2 regions of the Paraglaciecola sp. T6c genome follow, and region 2 is predicted to be linked to the other one. Evidence: predicted binding sites of a transcription regulator. Region 2 holds the regulator's gene; the other holds the start of a gene.
The links. The regulator NrdR, encoded in region 2, represses ribonucleotide reductase genes. The targets are predictions, from matches to a motif close to AAACACNANATNTNGTGTTT.
Positions count from the first base shown of each region.

Region 1: the regulator NrdR is predicted to act here: its motif matches at 4,454-4,473, upstream of nrdA (class 1a ribonucleoside-diphosphate reductase subunit alpha).

Region 1 covers NC_008228.1:3,000,695-3,009,978, forward strand. Annotated here, with positions in the region: gene gyrA (DNA topoisomerase (ATP-hydrolyzing) subunit A) at 1-2,592, opposite strand, end outside; gene ubiG (bifunctional 2-polyprenyl-6-hydroxyphenol methylase/3-demethylubiquinol 3-O-methyltransferase UbiG) at 2,873-3,592, shown strand; gene PATL_RS12645 (HAD family hydrolase) at 3,594-4,250, shown strand; gene nrdA (class 1a ribonucleoside-diphosphate reductase subunit alpha) at 4,633-6,948, shown strand; gene nrdB (class Ia ribonucleoside-diphosphate reductase subunit beta) at 7,014-8,144, shown strand; gene yfaE (class I ribonucleotide reductase maintenance protein YfaE) at 8,144-8,416, shown strand; gene PATL_RS12665 (phosphoribosylaminoimidazolesuccinocarboxamide synthase) at 8,548-9,284, opposite strand, start outside.
Region 2 covers NC_008228.1:1,572,290-1,581,573, forward strand. Annotated here, with positions in the region: gene PATL_RS06635 (SPOR domain-containing protein) at 1-605, opposite strand, end outside; gene PATL_RS06640 (hypothetical protein) at 619-1,377, opposite strand; gene PATL_RS06645 (hypothetical protein) at 1,377-2,141, opposite strand; gene PATL_RS06650 (hypothetical protein) at 2,228-2,869, opposite strand; gene PATL_RS06655 (hypothetical protein) at 2,880-3,587, opposite strand; gene PATL_RS06660 (FlgO family outer membrane protein) at 4,520-5,296, opposite strand; gene PATL_RS06665 (FlgO family outer membrane protein) at 5,306-5,902, opposite strand; gene nrdR (transcriptional regulator NrdR) at 6,087-6,536, shown strand; gene ribD (bifunctional diaminohydroxyphosphoribosylaminopyrimidine deaminase/5-amino-6-(5-phosphoribosylamino)uracil reductase RibD) at 6,595-7,713, shown strand; gene PATL_RS06680 (riboflavin synthase) at 7,857-8,522, shown strand; gene ribBA (bifunctional 3,4-dihydroxy-2-butanone-4-phosphate synthase/GTP cyclohydrolase II) at 8,618-9,284, shown strand, end outside.

The sequences.
Region 1 (9,284 bases), 1.4 Mb from region 2:
TAACTCTTCAACTTCATCGATGCGCTGCAGACCTACAACATGTTCGTCCTCTCCGGTCCGTATTAAGCGTACGCCCTGAGTGTTACGACCCACGGTAGAGACTTCACCGACGCGAGTACGTACTAAAGTACCTTGGTCACTGATCAGCATGATTTCATCGCTGTCATTGACCTGTACAGCACCGACGACCTTACCGTTACGCTCTGAAACCTTAATGGATACCACACCTTGCGTGGCACGGCTTTTCGCTGGGTAATCTTCGACAGGGGTACGTTTACCGAAACCATTTTCGGTGGCGGTTAAAATCGCGCCATCACCTTGAGGTACAATCAACGACACCACTTTTTGGCCATCTTGTAAGCGTATGCCACGAACACCTGTTGCTGTGCGCCCCATTGGACGTAGTGCTAGGATTTCTTCGCCAGTTTCAGGATCAATTTTAACTGCCCCTGTTTCTGAATCACGCGCTTTCTCATTAAAGCGAACGACTTTACCCGCATCCGAGAACAACATGATATCACTGCTACCGTCGGTAATATCAACACCGATTAACTCATCACCGTCGTTCAAGTTGACCGCGATAATACCGTTTGCACGTGGGCGTGAGTACTGGACCAAGGCCGTTTTCTTCACCGTACCATTAGCCGTAGCCATTAAGACGTATTTACCTTCTTCAAATTCTTGAATAGGCAAAATCGCAGTGATACGTTCATTTGCTTCCAACGGTAAAATATTCACAATTGGACGACCGCGTGCATTACGACTCGCTAATGGCAATTGGTATACTTTTAGCCAATACAATCGGCCGCGAGTAGAGAAGCACAAAATGTGGTCATGGGTATTGGCCACCAGTAACTTCTCGATGAAATCTTCTTCTTTCATCTTGGTCGCTGATTTACCTTTACCACCACGGCGCTGCGACTCGTAATCGTTTAGCTTTTGATACTTTACGTAACCTTCACGAGATAGCGTCACCACAACCTCTTCACGTTCAATCAAGTCTTCAATATCGATATCGTGAGATGCGGCAGTGATTTCAGTGCGGCGCTCATCACCGAATTCATCACGAATTTTTTCAAGCTCTTCACGTATGACTTCCATCAAGCGCTCAGGGCTACCTAATATATGCAGTAATTCTGCAATCAAGTCTAATAACTCTTTGTACTCAGAAAGAATTTTTTCGTGCTCAAGACCCGTTAATTTATTCAAACGTAAGTCAAGGATTGCTTGTGCTTGCTGCTCTGTTAAATAGTACAAGCCATCACGAATACCAAACTCGGGCTCTAACCAATCAGGACGAGCGGCGTCATTACCGGCACGCTCTAACATGTCAGACACATCGCCTAACGCCCAACCTTGAGCCGTCAATGATATTTTGGCATCAGACGGGCTTTTAGACGCTTTAATCAGTGCGATTATCGGGTCTATATTAGCCAAAGCAATCGCTAAACCTTCAAGAATATGAGCACGCTCACGGGCTTTCTTCAGTTCGAAAACCGTACGGCGTGTGACCACTTCGCGGCGGTGTAAAACGAAGGCTTGCAGTATCTCAAGTAAATTGAACACTTTAGGCTGAGTTTTATCCAGTGCCACCATGTTGATCCCAAACACGGTTTGCATCTGTGTTTGTGAATATAAGTGGTTCAGTAAGACTTCACCTGACTCGTTACGTTTCACTTCAACTACAATACGCATGCCGTCTTTATCAGACTCATCACGTAGGGCTGAAATGCCTTCAATTTTCTTTTCTTTTACCAGCTCGGCTATCTTTTCAATTAGGCGCGCTTTGTTGACCTGATAAGGAATTTCGTGAACGACTATGGTTTCTTTACCATTGTCTTCGCGCTCAATCTCTGCGCGGGCGCGCATATATATTTTTCCACGCCCCGTACGGTACGCTTCTTCAATACCCTTACGACCACTTATAAAGGCAGCGGTCGGGAAATCTGGGCCTGGGATATATTCCATCAATTCTTCAATGGAAAGCTCAGGCTTATCAATTAACGCGATACACCCGTTCACAACTTCGGTTAAGTTGTGAGGAGGAATGTTAGTCGCCATACCAACAGCAATACCTGAAGAACCATTGATTAATAGGTTGGGTACTTTAGTGGGCAGTACGTCAGGGATGAATTCGGTACCGTCGTAATTCGGAACGAAGTCGACGGTTTCTTTTTCTAAATCCGCTAATAATTCATGGGAAATTTTCGCCATACGAATTTCGGTGTAACGCATTGCAGCGGCTGAATCACCATCAACAGAACCGAAGTTACCTTGACCATCTACCAGCATGTAACGTAAAGAAAACGGCTGAGCCATACGTACGATGGTATCGTAAACAGCCGAGTCTCCATGTGGGTGGTACTTACCGATAACATCACCGACAACACGTGCCGATTTTTTATAGGGTTTGTTAAAATCGTTTTTCAGCTCGTTCATAGCGAACAAAACCCGGCGATGCACGGGCTTCAAGCCATCTCTTACATCAGGCAGCGCCCTGCCTACAATTACGCTCATGGCGTAATCAAGATAAGAATTTTTAAGTTCTTCTTCAATATTAATAGGAAGAATTTCTTGGGCGTGATCAGTCATATACAGCCTTGTCCCTAGTCATTATTATTAGAAATAGAATTAGACATAAAATTTACAATCCGCGTCAGTGCATTTGAGCTAGGCCTCAAAATAACAGTCAACGATTAACTCTGGAATTTCGTATTATCGAGCCTTGGGATTCTAACACTGACCGTAAAAAATAAATAGATAGGATCCGCTCATATAGTAGCCAAAGACGCTAAAAAACCGCATATATTGCGCTAGCCAGCTTTAATACATGCTGGCTATAATAGCGAAATTCAAATTTTTGGACCGCAATATGAACTCAGCTCAAAATGTTGACCATCAAGAAATACAGAAATTTGCCGATTTGGCATCTCGTTGGTGGGACCTAAACGGGGAGTTTAAACCCTTACATACCATCAACCCACTTAGAACCGATTATATCGTGCAGCGCACTCAAGGGCTTGAAGGCAAGAAAGTGATTGATGTGGGTTGCGGTGGCGGTATTTTAGCGGAAAGTATGGCGCGCGCGGGTGCTGAGGTATCCGGCATTGATATGGGCGAAGCCCCGCTTGAAGTAGCAAGATTACATAGCCTTGAATCACAATTAAGCATTGACTATCAGCTGTCAACAGCGGAAGAGTTCGCTGATGCCCATCCTGGGCAATTCGATGTGGTGACTTGTATGGAAATGCTCGAACATGTGCCTGACCCGTCATCTGTAGTTGAGGCTTGTAGCAGACTGGTTAAACCTGGCGGCACGGTATTTTTCTCGACCTTAAACCGTAATATCAAATCATATTTGATGGCGATAGTTGGCGCAGAGCACATTCTTAAATTAGTGCCCAAAGAAACCCACAATCATGACAAGTTTATTAAACCCTCGGAATTATTAAACTGGGTAGACAATACACCTTTGATGGCGAAACATATGACAGGCCTGCATGTAAACCCCATTACTCAACAGTTTTATTTATCTGACAAAAACGTTGACGTGAATTACATCGTACATTGTCAGCATGGCGGTGATGCATAACATGCTAAATAAGCCCAAAGGTGTATTGTTCGATTTAGACGGTACGTTATTAGACACTGCACGAGATTTAGGCAATGCCCTAAACTGGGTTTTACACCAACATAAAATGCCCTCATGCGCGTTCAGCGTATATCGTAATATTGCTTCTGATGGCTCTCAAGGATTACTCGAAATAGGCTTTGGCGATAGGCTCGCGGATTTTGACGTCGAAGCACTTAGGGCCCTTTTTCTTGAAAGATATGAACAAGAGATATGTGTAGATACCGTGTCGTTTGATGGCATTAGAGAGCTACTTGCACGTTTAGATAAGGATAATATCCCTTGGGGCATAGTGACCAATAAACCACAATGGCTCACCGAGCTTTTGTTACCTCATTTTGACGAGTTTGCCCAGTGCCAAGTGGTCATCAGTGGCGACACGTTAGAAAAACGCAAACCCCACCCTTTGCCCCTGATACATGCTGCAAACGCGATGAACATTAATCCTACAGAGTGTTGGTATATCGGCGATGCTAAACGTGACATAGATGCCGCAAAAGCTGCGAACATGTTTAGTGTGGTGGCAAACTATGGATACATAGGCCCAGAGCATAGATCAGACAGCTGGAATGCGGATCTGTACATTGATCAACCACAGGCAATCCTCGCCCACCTATAACACCAAACACGATATGTAGTGGTTTTGTAAACACCTAGACACTATATATCGTGAAATTATAACAACTGATTTTTTCGATTAAAAAAGTTTATAAAAAAATAATTCCTAAAAATGATCTTGCATTCCCTATACATGCAAAGAGAATGGCCTTGTTAGGTGAGTCGTTACTAACATAAATTTTCTGTTGATTTGAACGTCTACAAAAGCACCAGATGTGGGGTTGCAAAGGCACTAAAACCTCATTATCTTGTGTTTTATCGACAGGATGGTCGTTGTAAAAAAGATCCGCAACTTTCCCTCTTCGTCAAGCATAATTTCCACAGAAATGGTGAAATTCACCGTTTCTATATTTTGTAAAAACTATAATCAAAACGGCGTATACATGAATAACAAACTCTTCGTTACTAAGCGAACTGGCGAGCGCGAAAGCATTGACCTCGAAAAAATCCACAAAGTTATTACTTGGGCAGCTAAAGGCCTTAATAATGTGTCTGTATCTCAGGTGGAAATTAAAGCGCATATTCAGTTCTACGACGGTATCAAGACAGAAGATATTCATGAGACGCTGATCCGCTCAGCGGCCGATCTTATTTCAACAGACGCACCAGATTATCAATACTTAGCAGCACGTTTGGCTATCTTCCATTTACGTAAGAAAGCCTATGGGCAGTTTGAGCCCCCAGCGCTTTTCGCCCATGTTACCAACATGGTCGAGATGCAAAAATATGATCAACATTTGTTGAGTGATTACAGCGAAGCTGAATTTCAAGAAATGGATGATTATATTGACCACTGGCGTGACATGGACTTTAGCTACGCCGCAGTCAAGCAGCTAGAAGGTAAATACCTTGTTCAAAACCGGGTAACAGGCGAAATTTACGAGAGTGCCCAATTTCTATATATCTTGGTAGCAGCATGTTTGTTTGCTGATTACCCGAAAGATTCGCGCATGGAATACATCAAGCGCTTCTATGATGCGACGTCGAAATTCAAAATCTCACTGCCTACGCCAATTATGGCCGGCGTGCGTACACCTACAAGGCAGTTCAGCTCATGTGTATTGATTGAAGCTGGCGATAGCCTTGATTCAATTAACGCGACAGCCAGTGCCATTGTTAAGTACGTGAGCCAGCGCGCCGGTATCGGTGTCAACGCAGGGCGCATACGTGCTCTTGGTAGCCCTATTCGCGGCGGCGAAGCATTCCATACGGGTTGTATTCCATTCTATAAGTATTTCCAAACTGCCGTTAAAAGTTGTTCACAAGGCGGCGTTCGCGGCGGTGCAGCAACACTTTTCTACCCACTTTGGCATATGGAAGTGGAATCACTTCTAGTATTGAAAAATAACCGTGGTGTAGAAGAAAACCGCGTTCGTCATTTGGATTACGGCGTGCAATTTAATAAGTTGATGTATCAGCGCTTGATTAAAGATCAGCACATTAGCTTGTTTAGCCCATCTGACGTACCTGGTTTGTACGATGCGTTCTTTGCTGACCAACCTAAATTTGAAGAGCTATACGTTAAGTACGAGCAAGATGACAGCATCCGCAAGACCCAAATCAAAGCAGTAGAGTTGTTTAGCTTGTTCATGCAAGAGCGTGCTAGTACCGGCCGTATCTATCTTCAGAACGTGGATCACTGCAACACGCACAGTCCTTTCGACCCGAAAGTTGCACCGATCCGTCAAAGCAACCTGTGTCTTGAAATCGCTCTACCGACTAAACCCCTTGAGCACGTTAATGACGAAAACGGCGAAATTGCCCTTTGTACATTATCAGCGTTTAACCTAGGTGCCATTGAAAGCTTAGAAGACTTCGCAGAAATGGCTGACCTCGCCGTACGTGCGCTTGACAACCTACTCGATTATCAAGATTACCCCGTACCCGCAGCGTACAATGCCACTATGGGGCGTCGTACATTGGGTATAGGTGTAATCAATTTTGCCTACTACCTTGCTAAGAACGGCGTTAAATACTCAGATGGCAGTGCCAACGGCCTCATTCACCGAACATTTGAAGCCATGCAATATCACTTGATGCGTGCCTCTTGTAACCTAGCAAAAGAGAAAGGCGCATGTCCTAAGTTTGATGAGACCACCTACTCTCAAGGGATCATGCCAATTGATACCTACAAGAAAGACTTAGACAAAATTTGTAACGAGCCACTGCATTGTGACTGGGACAGTCTACGTGCTGACATCAAGCAATACGGTCTACGTAACAGTACCTTGTCTGCCTTGATGCCGTCTGAAACATCATCACAGATTTCAAATGCCACCAATGGCATTGAGCCACCACGCGGCCACATCAGTGTTAAATCCAGTAAAGATGGAGTGTTGAAGCAAGTGGTGCCTGAGTACGAATTGTTGAAAGACAAGTACGAATTGTTGTGGGATTTACCGTCTAACGATGGTTACTTACAGTTAACCGGTATTATGCAAAAGTTTGTTGATCAAACAATTTCAGCTAACACCAGTTACGACCCGAACAAATACGACGGTGGCAAAGTCCCCATGAAGTTATTGTTGAAAGACTTGCTTACCGCTTATCAGCTAGGCGTAAAAACCTTGTACTACCACAACACTCGTGATGGCGCAGCAGATACATCACAGCAAGAGCTGAAATCAACCCAGTTCGTTCCACAAGAAGCAGTCGTTGAAGAAGACGACGATTGTGCTGGCGGTGCGTGTAAAATTTAATCTTTCTGAGCCCTTTAGCGTATCCCTAAAGGGCGAATTCAACTCAAAATGGTCTGCTAACATTCATGAAATACACAACGTTTAATCAAATCAATAATGACCCTTTGCAGGAACCTATGTTTTTTGGCAATCCGGTCAACGTTGCCCGTTATGATCAACAAAAACACAGCATTTTCGAAAAACTTATCGAGAAGCAAATCAGTTTTTTCTGGCGCCCCGAAGAAGTAGATGTCAGTAAAGACAGAGTTGACTTTCAAAAGCTGAGTGAATCAGAAAAGCACATTTTTATTTCGAATTTGAAATATCAAACCTTATTAGACTCTATTCAAGGCCGTAGCCCAAATATTGCTTTTTTACCGATTATTTCTATTCCTGAGCTAGAAACATGGACTGAAACATGGTCGTTTTTTGAAACCATTCATTCACGTTCCTACACCCATATTTTGCGTAACTTGTTTGGGGACCCAAGCAGTATTTTCTCTGATATCGTTGAAAATGAGCAAATCAAGAAGCGCGCTGCTGATATTTCTAAATACTATGACGATTTGATTTTTTACACCCAACTTTGGCAAACCCTTGGTGAAGGTACGCACACAATCAATGGTGAAGAACACGTTGTGACTATGCGTACGCTGAAGATAAAACTATTCTTGTGCATGAATTCAGTCAATGCCTTGGAAGCGATTCGTTTTTACGTGTCGTTCGCGTGTACGTTTGCGTTTGCTGAGCGTGAATTAATGGAAGGTAATTCTAAAATTATTCGCCTGATTTCACGTGATGAAAACCTACACTTGACCTCGACGCAGCATATTTTGAACTTGTGGGCCAAAGGCAAAGACGACCCTGAAATGGCTGAAATCGCCCTTGAGTATAAAGAGGAAGCGACAAATATCTTCCTTGACGCAGTTAATCAAGAGAAAGAATGGGCTGAGTACTTATTTCAGAACGGCTCGATGATTGGCCTAAATAAAGATATTTTATGTCAATACGTGGAGTTTATTGCGAACCACAGAATGTCAGCAATTGGCTTAGATCAGCCATTTGACATTAAAAATAACCCCTTGCCTTGGATGAATAATTATTTGAATTCAGACAACGTACAGGTCGCTCCGCAAGAATCTGAGATCAGCTCCTATCTTGTCGGCCAAATCGACTCTGAAGTCGGCAGCAACGACTTCGACGAGTTCGAGCTATAGTGTGCAAAAAAGTCACGGTTGTTGAACACGACGACCCCGACGCCCCCTGTGAGCATACGATTTCGTTTGCTCACGACAATCTCCTCGACTGTTTGCTCATCCATAATATTCCTAAGGAATACCACTGCAAAGAGGGATTTTGCGGTGCATGTAGAACACAGTTAATCGAAGGTGAGGTAGAATACCTACTTGATCCTCTTGCTTTCATCGATGACGGCGAAATACTGCCTTGTTGCTGTAAACCCTTGGGTCACATAAAAATTAAAGCGTAATCCAACCTCAAGTAAACACGCAGCGTCAATCGATTGGAATTAGCTAACAAGAAGCTAGCGGTTTTAAAATCCAAAAAAGCCAGCAAAATAGCTGGCTTATATGAGTCTCACCTTTCAAACGAGATATGAGTTTAGTCAATAAGCTGGTACCTATCCCGTAAAACACTGATCACTTCTTCTTTAGGGTTATCACTGAGCACAATTTTTTGGCCGGTGATTTTCTCCGCTATTTGTGTATAAGTCTTTGATATATCCATTAACACCTGTACTGGTAAGGCATTGTTTCGTGCTAATGCCTCGCGTTCATCCATGCGCTCTTTATTAAGCAATATATCAGGATCAGGGAAGTAATTGAGCAGCAACTGCCTGAATCCTTCTTTTGAGTTCTCGACAATATTGCCTTGATCGTATTGCTTGGCGTCCCATATACGAGATGAATCTGGGGTTCCCACTTCATCCATATAAATTAATTTATCGTTTCCGTCTACGTCTTTTACATAACCAAATTCGAACTTTGTATCTACGAAAATTTGATCGATTTTGTTAAGCGCGTGACTTATGACCCCGAAGCCTTCAGTGAGTAATTTTTCGTACAAAGCAATGTCATCAGCAGAGTTAAAGTTAAACGCAGCATAGTGTTGCGCTATATCACTTCGAGACACATTGACATCGTCTGCTTCTGGCACCCCCTCAATGCCTTTAAGAACACCTTTGGTAGAAGGAGTAATCAATATATTGGCTAACTTGCTGTCTCTTGATAACCCTTCCTCAAGACGGATACCGCAAAACTCGCGTTCGCCTTTTTCGTACGCACGCCACATGGAACCCGTAATATATTGACGGCAAATCGCCTCAATCATGATTGGGC
Region 2 (9,284 bases):
CTGGCATAACCCGTTGGTACCGTGGCTAACCTATATTGGTCTTTAACGGTTATCACCGCGCCGCTAGGGTTGTTTTTTTCTGGCTCTGTTTCGCCCATAACATAGTTGTTGAGCTTACGCTGCTTTTGCTGGTTTTTAATAGTTTTGTAAGGAAAGTCTGCTTTATGCCCCGCTAAATCCATTTTAAGGCTGTTGGTGTTAAGCGTGATTTTGGTAGCAAACAGTTGCTCTAACACCGAGGCCTTAACAAACAAAAAGCTACCATCATTGAACCATTGCCCATTGCTAGTTTGAACACCCTCAAATTCAAATTCAGAGACGGTGTCGTTATAAGTGACTGACAAGGTATCACCAATTATCGAATATTTAAGCCGCAACCCTTCAAATAGGGGGACGATGGCCAAGTACAAATCCCCTTGATGCACATAAGCATCCACCGATGGGACAACTCTAGCGTTATGATCGGTTACATCAAGCAAATAAAAGTCAGCTTGCTCAAAGTCGATGGTCGCGAGGTTTTCCAGCGGTTGACTTATTGCTGGTCTGATCAACGCACAGGACACAACAACCAGCAACCAAGCGATGCTTTGGAATTTAGAAAGCACGTATAGTCCTTAACTAATCAATTTGCTTTTGAATAACGAGGTCGCCACCGAAATTAGCGTTTTCTGTGAACTTTAAGAGTAAAGGGGAGTCTCGATATTCACCGAGGGGCACATCCAATGGTTTTTTAGGTTGTTGTGAATAAATCGACAAGTCTTTGCGTTTATAAACAACGTCACCTGAAGAGCGGTCAATCACTTCAAGGTTTCCCGTCAGGGAGCGGTTACCCGTTATTGTTAGTTCAAGCTGTAGGTGGTCACCTTGGATGTTGCTGGAGGTAAACTCAGCTTGAAGAGGCAGCCTACCAGTGCGCACGATAACCGGCACATTGTGCACTAAGGCCGCATCAATATTTACTGCTTCATCATTACTTCGCTTTTTCGCGATACACTTAATAGCTAATACCCCTTGGTATTCACCATTTTTAATGCCAGGTTTACGTCTGTATAATAGCTTTACCATTTGATGCTCTCGCATCCCAAGGTCAAAGCGTCTGGGGGCGAGTCTGATTAATGGCTTGGCACTGTTTTCAGTGGTCGTTCCGTTAGCCGCTAATTCGATTAATCCTTTCTCATTAATAAGAACATCTCTCACTTGCACTGTGCAGCGCTGAGCTTCAGCGTCCATGTTAAGCACTCGTATATTGGTTGAGTCGCTTTTTGGATCCAGATAAAGTCTTCGGGCAGTAATAGATATCCCAAAAGCATCAATTACTACAATATTGAGTAAACAGAATAATGTAAAATGGCGAATACAACTTGATATTCTTTTCATTACAATACCTCTTCTATCGGTAATTCAAATTGTTTTTTAGCGCTGTATACACCGGTCTCTTGAAAGACGATTTTCAATTTTTTGCTTAATGTTTCGCCCGCACTTGCTAGCGAGAAACTGAAATCCTTGTATTTCATCTCAGGGTAAATCACTACATTTCGCTGGAGTACTTTGAGCTCTTTCCCCTCTTCACTCACTAGCTTTATATCACCGTAAACTGAGCGATTACCTGTATGGCTAAGTCGAAAATAAATAGTGTCTTGTTGTTGCTCTACGTGGCTGAAATTTAGGTTCGCGTTTAAATCTTGAGGCTTTCCGGTGCGGATGACTAGGGGGACCGAGTGCATAATCGTGGGTTTGAGGTTGACACCTTTTTTAGCTCGCTCGTCTAACTGAACACACTGGATATTAGCGTATGTGCGATGCTCAGCCGGTTCGTCATTTATTTGACGGCGATAGGTAAAGGCGATGTATTGAAAAGATTTTGGTTCTATGGTGAATTTCTTAGGGGAAAAGCGCAAATGTGATATCGCAGGTTGAGATAGAACCGCTTGCTCATTAGCCGTTAATTTTTTGACGCCCGCTTTATCATCGTATGCCATGTAAGAAAAGGAAACATCACATTTTTCTGGAATAGCGTTGCTGTTTTTAACAATGAATTTCTCTTGCCGATGCTCACTGTCTAAATAGATACGGTAGGTGCCCAAAGAAGCGGCATGCACCTCTAAACCAATAAAACAACTTAATACTATCCACTTCTTCATGTTTACCTCAAAAAAAAACCGTTGCCATTTTTTTGTCTTATGGCAACGAGAAGCAAGAAGTAAACCAGTTTTTAATTGACTTTATGCTATTGATATACCACGTTTAAGTTAAAATCAGTAGCATATTGCCCCCCAGCAGTTAAGGGAGCAAAGTTAGTGATAGTGCCACCGATAATTGCTCTGTTTGTACCTGCAGCTCCAAATGCCGTTGTAGCAGCACTTGCGTTTACATCTACATCACCACCGTTAGCAATCGGAGTCCTAGCAGGCGTACCTGGCGCTCCTTCAACTAAGTCTGTCACATAGCCAGCCGGAACGAAGTTAATCTCGGAATCAGTTCCTGAAGAAAGTGAAACTGTAATGTCTGCGTCTGCGAAGGAGGTTATTTTATATATACCAACTTGGCCATCATCCCCATCGCAACCATTCGACAATTCACCAGCGCTATTTGCCAGTAAGGCGCCGGTGCCGAAAATAGCTGCACTTGTTAAATCCGATCCTTCTTGAGCTGGGGTCAATGCAGTGCCAGCATTTGTTGACATTGTGCAAGTCGCGGCTTGAGCCAGTGTCAGTACGTCACCAAATGCTAGCGGCTGAATTTCTTCTATTTCTATCACTGGTAAAGTGGTAAAGCTAAGGGGGACAGTGACATCGGTTGCCGATGCAACGCCCATTATAGGTAATAACAGTAAAGGCGCGGCTTTCTTAAATTTATTTGCGTATTTCATTTTCTGCTTCCTATTCGTACGTCACTTGAACAATAATATTGTCGTTAATAGTAGTGCCTGCGGCAATTTCACTGTCAACAGTAATTGCGCCTGCTAGCACCATGCGAGTTTTACCGACCATTGCAGCATAACCTTTTGCAGCATTCGGAAGTTCATCTGCATTAGTATTTACACCGTCCGATTGGGTGCCTGACACACCGACATTAATAACTGTCTCAGACGAAAATGTTTGGCAGGAGTCCAGTGTATCAGTAGTGCCGCCATCGAAATCAATAACGCAACTATTTGCTGTTGCTGAATAAGTGTAACCAGTACCTGTTACATCGGGGACGCTCACAGCTACGGTTGAGCCAGCAGCTCCTTCTATCTCAATGAGTACTAATGAGCCTTCGCCAGTTGAGTCAACACAAGCCTCTCCTGTCAAATCTCCGTACGTTCCATCCGCATTATCGGTGCCATTTGCGCCAATATCAAATTGCAAATCATCCTCAGGAACGCTTGCAAATCCACTCAATGTACAGGTTTCTCCCACTTTTGAGCCGATAATACCTTCACCGAATGACAGCTCCGTGTATCCAGCGACTAAACCTGCTGTTACATCTGGGATAGCGCCTGCTGTAACGGGAAAAAGATCAGCACTAGCATTAAAAGCATTACCTGCGCTTAATACAAAAGCGCCTGCTAGTACTGTTTTCCTCAATCTTTTATTTGGTTGCATAACAACCCTCCTGATTCTTAAAATTTAGTAATGACTTGGAAAGTAAAAAGACGTTTTTAACTTTCTCGAATAAGTTATCGACACTTTTTTGATTAGTTTTAGTCTTTATTGTAAATAACTTGCGCTGTTGACCTCTATAAAAGGTGTAAACCGATTGGTAGACACTTACGATGTTACCGATTTGTCAGATTTTTAGTATTTTTCTTTATTCATTAATAGGTTGTTTTTTTGTACAGCTGTTTGATTGGCATTGATAAAAATCAATTTTCTCTTGTGACCTACAATTTTACCCATTATTACCTATCAATATTTATTGAGTTGAATTAGTCAGTTAGTACGGCATTGTTGGCGGCATTATATTTTTCTTATGTTAGCTAAAGGTTAAATTTTGCCGCTTTCAGATTAGATTTTATTCGTAATTGGCAAAACAATGCCTTTAGTCATAAATGTAATCTTATTATTGAAATTTGGAGAATTTTTATTCATAACATTAAATTTTTATTGATTTAGGGTTCGGATACTGTCTTTTATTTGGCGTGAGCAATAAAGATATTCGCCCTAGAGCAACTGGGAATACTGAGGATAAGGCCCGATATGCGTATAGAAATAGGCGACTGAGTATTATGTTGTTAGAGGCTTTGAAGAACAAATCTGATTAACGTAAGCGCTCTAATTAGCATACGTTGAGCTGTTGTTTTAAACATGCGAATCATTATGCTCATAACAGCCGCTGGCCAATGATGACGCGACCCCTAAGTCTCTTAACGATCTAAAAAGTAAGTTAGAGGGACTATTCGACACAAAGTATTGTTTTAAATTATTAAATATTGAATCAACTGAATAATCCAATCGATTAAATACAAAGCACATTTTCGGCAGTGTATTAACCTTGATGACGCGCCTTGGCGTTATTCAAATTGATAGCAGTGTTGTCAGCCCTGAACAATGGTCTTTTTAGCCATACCTTTATCCGCTTCGACGTCTTGCATGCTTTTTTCATTCGACATCATAGCGCTGACTACGTTGTTAGGAATGAAGCTCTGCGCCGAGCCGACCACGGCTTTTGAATCAATACCGACCATTCTGGCGTTAATTAAATAGCCATCATTGTATTTGACTAGGGTGCCGCCCAACACGTAACGAATAGGTGAGTCGCCGTTTAATTCTTCGTAGTCCTTACTAAAGATGAAATCCCCGTCGGGCGTCACGCGAACATAATCTGTGGTTTTAAAATCAATCACAGGAATACCTAATTTGTGCACTTCGTGCATGACGCTCTCGGCCATTTGTGTGCCGATTAAATTCGTTTTGCTGTAATCACTGTCTAGTAATACAAAGCTGGTGACGGCCACAGGAGTGGTATTGTTCACGTATTGTAAATTGCCGGCTAAATCTTGCATTAAACCACGTACATAAAAATTAATGTCTTTGTCGTATCCCTTGGGCTTTTTTGCCATTTCTAGCAACTTATGTTGCACGGCTGCTGGCTGATTGCTGATGAGTTTTTGTTGCACGTCTTGATTAAATTCAGCACTAGTTTCGATGGCAGAAAGCGAAAGAGGTTGTGCTTGCACAGCTTGGGCATCTGAAGATGCGTTGGCGTAGTCTCGGCCTGCGTCGTCATCATCTGAAAAGGGCATGATTGAGGACATAGAGGAGCAACCACCCAGAAGACCCGTGCATAAAGTTGCTAATAGTAGAGGTTTCATCTGGTGCTCCTAGTAGGCGTTACGGTATAAACCGTTATTTTTCAGCATGATTTTTTCTTGTTCCCACATCACGTTACTGGGGAATACTTCTGTGGCGGCAGCAATCACTTTTTGTGAGCTGGCTTCAATAAGCCGTGCGTTAATGGCGATGTTCTTTTGCTGTAATGAGTAGGTGCCGGTAAGGTAGTAATCGGTTTGTACTTGGGCGTTTATCTCGTCAATTTGCCGAGAGAGCATCAGGTCTTGATTGTGCTGAATTTTAATGGCAGAAGCCGTTTTAAATTCGATTACGTTTAACCCCGCCTGGGTTGCCAAGGTTACTAGGCTTTCTTGAATTTGCTGGCCTAACTCATTGGTTGAGGGCATGTTCTTGCCATCAATACTTTCTGTTGGCAAAAACGTGCCGACAGCAACGCTCTTTTCCATGTAAATAGGTTTAGCAGTAAAAAATAATTGCTTAGCCAATACGGCAACATAATGATGGGTGCTGTACTGTGGGCCGGTTACCTTTGTTTGCTCGATGTCAGCGTCGTCAGAGCTTAATACAGAGCAAGCTGATAGAAATGATACCGCTGCCCCTATGATACATACACTAATCTTTTTCACCGGTTATCGCCTTGAATTTGACACCATAAATGGCTTTGCATTAGAACAAAGCGATTTTTGTGCCATATAACCTTTTGGCAGCAGATTTTAGTGAATTAAGGCCGTGGTAAGCGCGCAAATCTGGCTTTTTATTTATTGGGTCGGCATACTATGACCTTACTATTACTTGGTTGAAGAATATTTTATGTTTTGTCCCTTCTGTTCTATCCAAGAAACCAAGGTGATTGACTCTCGCTTAGTGGCTGACGGGCACCAAGTGCGCCGCCGTCGTGAATGTACTATGTGTAAAGAGCGTTTCACTACCTTTGAAATGGCTGAATTGGTGATGCCTCGCGTGGTTAAACGTGATGGCTCTCGTGAGCCGTTTAACGAAGATAAGTTGCGGGCAGGTTTACAGCGTGCCCTTGAAAAACGCCCCGTGAGTACCGAGCAAGTGGAGCAGTGTATCAGTCGTCTTAAATCGGCTATGCGTGCCACAGGCGAGCGTGAGATCACTAGTGAATACTTGGGCAATCTAATTATGGACGCTCTCAAAGAGCTGGATAAAGTGGCCTATGTACGCTTTGCTTCTGTGTATCGCTCGTTCGAAGATATTCGCGAATTTGGCGAAGAAATCGCACGTTTGGGTGACTAACATGCCGAATGATTTACGTTTTTCCTGTGCCCTAGAGTTAAATTGATAAGGTTGTAGAGTGACGCAATTCTCTGCGCTTGACGCAAAAATGATGGCTTTGGCCATCCGCTTGGCTGAAAAAGGCCAATACACAACTTCGCCGAATCCCAATGTGGGCTGTGTTATTACTGATGCCCAAGGCAATATTGTCGGCCAAGGCTGGCATCAAAAAGCCGGGACCCCCCATGCAGAAATTCATGCCATTGCCCAAGCGGGTGAGCGCACCAAAGGCGCGACCGCTTACGTCACATTAGAGCCGTGCAATCATCACGGGCGTACCGGCCCATGCTCCGAAGCATTATTAGACGCAGGGGTGAAACGCGTTGTTGCCGCTATGGTTGACCCAAACCCACTCGTAGCCGGCAGTGGTTTACAAAAGCTCAGTGACGCGGGTGTTCAGGTAAGCAGTGGTTTACTTGAAAGTGAAGCCAAAGCGCTTAATCGCGGCTTTATCAAACGCATGCAAACAGGCAAGCCTTGGGTTACTGTTAAGCTGGCATCAAGCTTGGACGGCAAAACCGCGTTAAATAATGGTGAAAGCCAGTGGATAACCGGGCCCTTAGCCCGTGAAGATGTGCAACGCCACCGAGCGCAGAGTTGCGCGATATTGTCTGGCTCGGGCACGGTCCTGGCGGATAACCCTTCATTGAATGTGCGTTACAGCGAATTGGGTTTTGCAAGAAATGCGTTAGCAGAAGTGAATTTACGCCAACCTGTGCGAGTTTTGCTCGATGGGCGCAACCAGATGCGCCCTGATCTGCATTTATTTGCTTTATCGTCTCCCATTGTGATTATCAATAGCCAGCCAAATACAGCTGAATTTCCAGATCATGTTGAGCAATATCAAGCCCAATCAAACGGTGCGCAACTTGACCTGCAAGATGTAATGAAACACCTTGGCCAGCGCGGGTTTAACCATATATGGGTAGAGGCAGGGGCGAAGCTTGCAGGGGCGTTATTACAGAATAAACTGATAGATGAATTGATTTTGTACCAAGCGCCCAAACTATTAGGAGATAAAGGCCGAGATTTATTTGCTGTGGACGAATTAACCCAAATGCAGCAAGCTTTTGAATTACAATGGCAGGATGTACGCCAAGTCGGCCCAGATTTAAAGCTGACGGCGCGCTTTACATAATTTACTACCCACGCCAAGTGACCCGTACATAACGGAAATAACGGGCGTGTTTAATATAGGGTGTTCGTTTAACCTAGCCTGTTCGTTTCAAATCAGCGCGATGTTCAAACAGATTACACAGTTAATATGAGTGAAAAGACATTATGTTTACCGGAATAATTGAAGATGTGGGGCACATCGAATCCTTAACCCCAACGGGCGATGACATTCGCTTGCGCATACGGGTAAATAAACTGGATATGTCGGATGTGGCCCTTGGCGACAGTATCGCCAATAACGGTGTGTGTTTAACCGTGGTAGACATGAACTCGAGCGGCTTTAGTGCTGACGTGTCGCACGAGACCATCAAGCGCAGCGGTTTTGCCGATTATAAAGCGGGTAGTAAGGTGAACTTAGAAAAGGCCATGTTACCGACATCCCGCTTTGGTGGGCACATCGTCAGCGGGCATGTTGATGGTGTGGGCGAAGTCGTTTCCGTCAACCCTGTTGGGCGTTACGTAGAAATCTGGGTGCAAGCACCAAAAGATTTAGCCCGTTACTTAGCGGAAAAAGGCTCGATTACTGTAGACGGTGTCAGCTTGACGGTGAATGCTGTAGAGGGTGCCAAATTCTTGATTACTCTTATTCCCCACAGCCTGGAAGAAACGATTATTGGTGGCTACAAGAAGGGCACTAAAATTAATTTAGAAGTGGACGTGGTTGCCCGTTACCTAGAGCGATTAATGCTCGGCGACAAAGCCGCTGAAACAGGCCAACAAAAATCAGATATCAGCATGGTATTTTTAGCTGAAAATGGCTTTTTACGTTAGGACACATGCTGAACAACAGTCGTGGGCTTATTGCACACAATGACATTTGCAGATAGCTGCTCATTTAAGACACAACCAAAAAGAATCACAATATTATGGCAATGAACACAACAGCAGAAATTATCGAAGACATTCGTCTTGGCAAAATGGTTATCTTGATGGATGACGAAGACCGTGAAAACGAAGGCGATTTAATTATGGCCGCTGAGTGCGTCACCCCAAAAGACATTAACTTTATGGTGACTCACGCTCGGGGGTTGGTTTGCTTGCCCATGACAGCGGAGCGTTGTAAACGCTTGAATTTGCCTTTGATGGTGGATAACAACGGTGCACAGTTCTCGACTAACTTTACGGTATCAATCGAAGCTCGTGAAGGGGTCACCACGGGTATTTCTGCTGCGGATCGTGCGCGCACTATTTTAGCGGCGGTTGCTACGGATGCCACGGCCAACGATATTGTGCAACCCGGGCATATATTCCCTCTTATTGCCAAAGAAGGTGGGGTGCTAAATCGCGCTGGGCATACCGAAGCGGGTGTTGATTTACCGCGTTTAGCTGGCTTGGAGCCTGCCTCAGTTATCGTTGAAATACTCAACGAAGACGGCACCATGGCCCGTGGCCCTGAGTTACAAGAGTTTGCTAAAAAGCATGACCTGAAAATTGGCACAATCGCTGATTTGATTGAATATCGTAACTTAAATGAAACCACCATCGAGCAAGTGGCAAAATGCAAATTGCCGACTGAGTACGGTGAGTTCGATT